DNA from 2 places in the Priestia sp. TSO9 genome. Region 1 is predicted to be linked to the other one. Evidence: a T-box and tRNA genes for the amino acid it is inferred to sense, from the RefSeq annotation. Region 1 holds a T-box; the other holds one or more tRNA genes.
The links. The T-box of region 1 lies ahead of pheS (phenylalanine--tRNA ligase subunit alpha). A T-box ahead of a tRNA ligase gene usually reads a tRNA of that ligase, here a tRNA-Phe.
Positions count from the first base shown of each region.

Region 2: it encodes a tRNA-Phe, which carries the amino acid that the T-box ahead of pheS (phenylalanine--tRNA ligase subunit alpha) is inferred to sense. The anticodon was not compared.

Region 1 is NZ_JAJEKD010000015.1:1,716,558-1,719,973, reverse strand. It holds gene LJC66_RS24075 (TrmH family RNA methyltransferase) at 43-807, shown strand; T-box leader at 856-1,091, shown strand; gene pheS (phenylalanine--tRNA ligase subunit alpha) at 1,146-2,180, shown strand; gene pheT (phenylalanine--tRNA ligase subunit beta) at 2,194-3,416, shown strand, end outside.
Region 2 is NZ_JAJEKD010000016.1:337,242-340,657, reverse strand. It holds gene LJC66_RS26600 (adenylosuccinate synthase) at 1-816, shown strand, start outside; tRNA gene LJC66_RS26595 (tRNA-Lys) at 985-1,057, shown strand; tRNA gene LJC66_RS26590 (tRNA-Glu) at 1,073-1,144, shown strand; tRNA gene LJC66_RS26585 (tRNA-Asp) at 1,180-1,255, shown strand; tRNA gene LJC66_RS26580 (tRNA-Phe) at 1,260-1,332, shown strand; gene yycF (response regulator YycF) at 1,595-2,302, shown strand; gene walK (cell wall metabolism sensor histidine kinase WalK) at 2,309-3,416, shown strand, end outside.

The DNA of each region.
Region 1 (3,416 bases):
AAATGTAATCGAACTATTTATTTTTATATAGATAAAGGAGTTATGTTTGTGAAACAAATTGATTCAGTTAAAAATCCGCAGGTAAAAGCGTGGAAAAAGCTGCATAATAAAAAAGACCGTGATAAGCAGGGCCTTTTTATGGTAGAAGGCTTTCATTTAGTCGAAGAAGCTATCAAAAATAAGGATTGCGTAAAGGAACTAATTATACGCGAATCGATCGAAGTGCCAGCACAGTGGAACATAGACGGTATCGAAATAACGGTTGTCAACGAAGCAATAATCAAATTATTATCTGACACCGAAACACCTCAAGGAATTATCGCTGTGTGTTTTCAAACGAAGCATGCAGAAATCATTCATACAGCACAGAAAGTATTGCTTTTAGATGCGGTGCAAGATCCAGGTAACCTAGGTACGATTATTCGAACTGCTGATGCTGCCGGAGTGGACGCTATTATCGTTGGAGAGGGCAGCGTGGATGTGTACAACCCAAAAGTCGTTCGTTCAACGCAAGGAGCTATTTTTCATCTTCCAATTGTAAAAGGCGATTTACTCGAAATGATTTCACTGTTAAAAGAAAGAGGAATAGCAGTTTACGGCACGTCTCTACAAAATGGAAAGGTCTACACATGCGTAAAACCTTCAAACGAATTTGCGCTGATTGTGGGAAATGAAGGAAACGGCGTAAGCGAGAAAGTGCTGGAACAAACGGATCAGAATCTGTACATTCCCATCTATGGAAAGAGCGAGTCGCTAAATGTTGCCATCGCTTCTGGAATCTTACTTTATTATTTACGCGGAATGTAGTTGCATCGAGAACGTGTTTTCACTATAATAATACAATAGTTACATATGTAAAAAACGATGAAAGAGAGCAGTAGCTTATGTCCGTTTATGCAGGGAGAAAATGCCGCGACTGAAAGCATTTTTATAAATGTAATAAGTGAATTCACCTCTTGAGTTGACACTTAGACCATCTTACATAGATGTAAAGGTGTTCCGGAGATTCCGTTAACTTGAATGAAGTGAACTGTATACGTCTGTGTATATAGTTAACAAGGGTGGTAACGCGACTAATCCTCGTCCCTTTTTTGGGAGGAGGTTTTTTTATTTGTCATTTTTTACGTTAAAAGGAGGAATAAGTGATGAAAGAACGTTTACAAGAACTTCAACAAGAAGCAATTGCAAAAGTCGAAGCAGCAAGTGCTTTAAAAGAATTAAACGACGTACGCGTAGCTTATTTAGGAAAGAAAGGCCCTATCACAGAAGTACTTCGCGGTATGGGAAAACTTTCAGCTGAAGAGCGTCCTGTAATGGGAGCACTTGCAAATGAAGTGCGTGAAGCTATTGCATCTAAAATTGAAGAAAAACAAACGGCGTTAGAAGCAGCTGAGGTAGAGCGTAAACTTGCTTCAGAAACAATCGACGTAACGCTGCCAGGACGCCCTGTTAAAGCAGGTACGCATCACCCGCTAACGAGCGTGGTTGAAGAAGTAGAAGATTTATTCTTAGGGATGGGCTATGAAGTAGCAGAAGGACCGGAAGTAGAGCAGGACTACTATAATTTCGAAGCGCTGAACTTGCCAAAAGGTCACCCAGCACGTGATATGCAAGATACGTTCTATATTACGGAAGAAACGCTTCTTCGTACGCATACATCAACTGTTCAAGCTCGTGTTATGAACAAGAATGAAGGCAAAGGACCTGTTAAAATTATCTGCCCAGGTAAAGTGTACCGCCGCGATGACGATGATGCTACGCATTCTCATCAATTCATGCAAATTGAAGGTCTTGTAGTAGACGAAAACATTCGTATGAGCGATTTAAAAGGCACGCTTGAAGTATTTGTGAAAAAGATGTTCGGTGCAGACCGTGAAATTCGTCTTCGTCCAAGTTTCTTCCCATTCACTGAGCCGTCTGTAGAAGTAGACGTATCGTGTGCAAAATGTGGAGGTAAAGGCTGTAATGTATGTAAACAAACAGGCTGGATTGAAATTTTAGGAGCTGGCATGGTTCATCCAAATGTTCTTGAAATGGCTGGATACGATTCAACTAAATATCGTGGTTTTGCTTTTGGAATCGGTGTAGAGCGTATTGCTATGTTAAAACACGGCGTGGATGATATTCGTCATTTCTATACAAATGATGTTCGTTTCTTAGATCAATTTAAACAAGTATAAAGGAGGGACTACGATGTTTGTATCTTATCGTTGGTTACAAGAGTATGTTGACTTATCAGGCGTAAGGGCAGAAGAGTTAGCAGATAAAATCACAAAAAGTGGAATTGAAGTTGAAGGTGTAGAAAACTTAAATAAAGGCATCAGCGGAGTGGTAATTGGTCACGTTGTAGAACGTGAACAGCATCCGAATGCTGATAAATTAAGCCGCTGTCAAGTAGATCTTGGCGGAGGAGAAATCGTTCAAATCGTGTGCGGAGCACCGAACGTGGCACAAGGTCAAAAAGTAGCGGTTGCAAAAGTGGGAGCTGTACTTCCAGGTAACTTTAAAATCAAGCGTGCTAAGCTTCGCGGTGAAGAATCGAACGGTATGATTTGTTCTCTTCAAGAGCTTGGCATTGAAAGCAAGCTTGTGGCAAAAGATTATCAAGAAGGTATCTTCGTGTTCCCAAGCGATGCTGAAGTAGGAGCGGATGCACTAGATGCATTAAACTTAAACGATGAAGTATTAGAACTAGGGCTAACACCAAACCGGTCAGACTGCTTAAGTATGTTAGGTGTAGCACATGAAGTGGCTGCTATTTTACGTCGTGAAGTGAAGTATCCGTCAGTAAACGTGCAAACGTCTGATGAGCAAGCAGCTGATTATATTTCCGTTAAAGTAGAGGCAAAAGAAGACAATCCGCTTTACGTAGCGCGCGTTGTGAAAAACGTAAAAATTGCTCCGTCACCATTATGGATGCAAACGCGTTTAATGGCAGCGGGTATTCGACCTCATAACAACGTTGTTGATATTACCAACTATATTTTGCTTGAATACGGCCAGCCGCTGCATGCTTTTGACTATGATCGTCTTGGTTCAAAAGAAATTGTTGTACGTCACGCGTCAGAAGGCGAAAAGTTTGTAACACTTGATGATCAAGAGCGCGTATTAAAAGACAATCAGCTTGTCATTACAAACGGCAGTGAGCCGGTAGCTCTTGCAGGTGTAATGGGCGGAGCGAACTCCGAAGTAAAAGACGATACGGTAAATGTTCTCATTGAATCAGCTTACTTCAAAGGCTTAACGGTTCGCCAAGCTTCAAAAGACCACGGTCTTCGCAGTGAGGCAAGCGCTCGTTTTGAAAAAGGAATTGATCCTAACCGTACGCGTGTAGCTGCTGACCGCGCAGCAGAATTAATGGCTGAATACGCTTCAGGTGAAGTGGTAAGCGGTACTGTAGAAGTAGATACACTAAC
Region 2 (3,416 bases), on a different contig from region 1:
GCAAAATTAACACAAAACTTAGCTGAAAAGAACCGCCTTCTTGAAAAAATGTATGAAGTAGAAGGCTTTACATTAGAAGAAATTTTAGATGAGTACTATGATTATGGTCAACAAGTTGCAAAATATGTTGTTGATACATCAGTAGTATTAAATGATGCGTTAGACGAAGGACGTCGTGTACTATTTGAAGGCGCACAAGGTGTTATGTTAGATATCGACCAAGGAACATATCCATTTGTTACATCTTCAAACCCAGTAGCGGGTGGAGTAACAATTGGCTCTGGTGTAGGTCCATCTAAAATCAAACACGTTGTAGGTGTATCAAAAGCGTATACAACTCGTGTTGGTGACGGTCCTTTCCCAACTGAATTAACAAACGAAATCGGTGATCAAATCCGTGAAGTAGGACGTGAATATGGTACAACAACTGGTCGTCCTCGCCGTGTAGGTTGGTTCGACAGTGTAGTTGTACGTCATGCTCGTCGCGTTAGCGGAATCACAGATTTATCTTTAAACTCAATTGATGTATTAACGGGAATTGAGACATTAAAGATTTGCGTAGCTTACCGTTATAAAGGGGAAGTTATGGAAGAATTCCCTGCTAGCTTAAAAACACTTGCAGAATGTGAACCTGTATATGAAGAGCTTCCAGGTTGGACAGAAGATATTACGGGTGTGAAAACATTAGATGAATTACCTGATAACGCTCGCCATTACTTAGAGCGCGTGTCTCAATTAACAGGTATTCCTTTATCTATTTTCTCTGTAGGTCCAGATCGTACACAAACAAATGTATTACGTGGTGTATATAGCTAAATAAAAAAGGTTAGCTCCTCGTGAGCTAACCTTTTTTATTTGTAATTGGTGCTTTGTTAACAAGATTTTTTAAAAAAGGTCAATAATAAAAAGAAAGTTTTAAAAAAACTATTGCATTCATAAGAAATATCATGTTATTATAATAAACGTCGCTAAGAGATATAACATGAGCCATTAGCTCAGTTGGTAGAGCATCTGACTTTTAATCAGAGGGTCGAAGGTTCGAGTCCTTCATGGCTCACTTTTGTTACAACGTGGCCCGTTGGTCAAGCGGTTAAGACACCGCCCTTTCACGGCGGTAACACGGGTTCGAATCCCGTACGGGTCATTTTTAATATTTTTAATATATAGCATATAGACTGAGGTCCCGTGGTGTAGCGGTTAACATGCCTGCCTGTCACGCAGGAGATCGCGGGTTCGATTCCCGTCGGGACCGCCATTTTGGCTCGGTAGCTCAGTTGGTAGAGCAAAGGACTGAAAATCCTTGTGTCGGCGGTTCGATTCCGTCCCGAGCCATCAAAAAGCATGACTTTATTTAAAGTCATGCTTTTTTCTTTTATTTACATTTAAAAGAAAACGTTATTTGCTTTGTATCTCTTTTGTGGTAATATATTACTTTTGTATTTAGAGATGGTTGAAAATCATATATCTTCATGTATAGTAGAGGATGAACTTGTGACGTTTCAAGGGTTATCAAGTATAATAAAACTACGGTATTCAAACAGTATGAATACTATCTTTTATATTTTGCTTCAACTAATAAAGGAGAACGATGATCATGGATAAACGTATTTTAGTCGTAGATGATGAAAAGCCGATTGCAGATATTTTAAAGTTTAATTTGCAAAAAGAAGGTTATGAAGTATTTTGTGCTTATGATGGCGTAGAAGCACTTGAAAAAGTGGAAGAAGTACAGCCTGAAATGATTTTATTAGATATTATGCTTCCTCAGAAAGATGGAATGGAAGTTTGCCGAGAAGTGCGCAAAAAATATGATATGCCAATTATCATGTTAACAGCAAAAGACTCTGAAATTGACAAAGTTTTAGGTCTAGAATTAGGTGCAGATGATTATGTAACTAAGCCGTTTAGCACGCGTGAATTATTAGCACGTGTAAAAGCTAATTTACGTAGACATCAGCAGGTAGCTGTTCCAACGGAAGAAAGCGAAACGAATGAAATAACGATTGGAGCACTTGTTATTCACCCAGATGCTTATATCGTGTCTAAGCGCGGAGAAACGATTGAACTGACTCACCGTGAATTTGAGCTGCTGCATTATTTAGCGAAGCACATTGGGCAAGTCATGACGCGTGAACACTTGCTTCAAACTGTATGGGGTTATGACTATTTTGGTGATGTGCGTACGGTAGATGTAACAGTTCGAAGGTTACGTGAAAAAATTGAAGATAATCCAAGCCATCCAATGTGGATTGTAACAAGACGTGGAGTAGGCTATTATTTACGCAGCCCAGAGCAGGAGTAATTTTAGATGAAGAAAGTAAGGCTCCTGCAATCTATTCATTTAAAGTTTGTATTGATTTATGTGCTGCTCATTTTAATTGCGATGCAAATTATTGGGGTCTATTTTGCACGACAATTAGAAAAAGAATTAGTTAACAACTTTCGAACGTCTCTTCAAGAGCGGACAGACTTGCTGACGTATAACATTGGACAAGAAATGGTGAAAAATCGTGATGATGATTCACCCACTCTTGAGGAAGACTTAAAGACTATTTTACGAGATTTTGCTTCAAGACCCAATTTAGCTTCAAATGATATGAATGACATCTCTGAAGTAAGAGTCATTGACCAAAATAGAAGAATCATTGCTACATCGAACTCAAATCCTCAACAGATCATAGGTAAAAAGACTAATGATTTAGCGATTACAAATGCGTTGTTAGCAGGAACGAACTCTGATAATGTATTTGTTGATCAAAGCGGACAGCGAATTAGAGTTATGATACAGCCCATTCGTTTACAGGATAAAGTAGGTGCCAGTCAATCAAATTCAACTAATAAAAATGGAAAAGTTCAGTCTAGCGAAGAAATCTTAGGGGCTATTTACTTAACAGCTTCCATGGAGCCTGTTTACGATCAAATGAGTAATATCAATCAGATCTTTAAGGCAGGTACGGTGATTGCTCTTTTTATTACAGCTATTTTAGGCGTGTTTTTAGCTCAGACGATTACTCGTCCAATGTCTGAAATGAGAAAACAAGCACTTGAGATGGCCAAAGGGAATTTTACGAGAAAAGCTAAAGTATACGGGTATGATGAGATTGGTCAGCTAGCTCTCACATTCAACAACTTAACAAGAAAGCTTCAAGAAGCACAGGCAACGACAGAAGGGGAGCGCCGTAAGCTTAGCTCGGTATTAGCTCATATGACGGACGGCGTTATTGCGACGGATCGAAAAGGAAGAGTAATTTTAATTAATGATCCAGCTGCAGCTATGCTAAATGTTTCACGTGAAACGGTTTTGTCTGACCCAGTTGTTTCCCTATTAGATCTTGAAGAAACGCATACGTTTGAAAGCTTGCTCGCTAATCAAGAGTCATTAATTTTAGACTTTAGTACAAAATCCGATCCCTTTA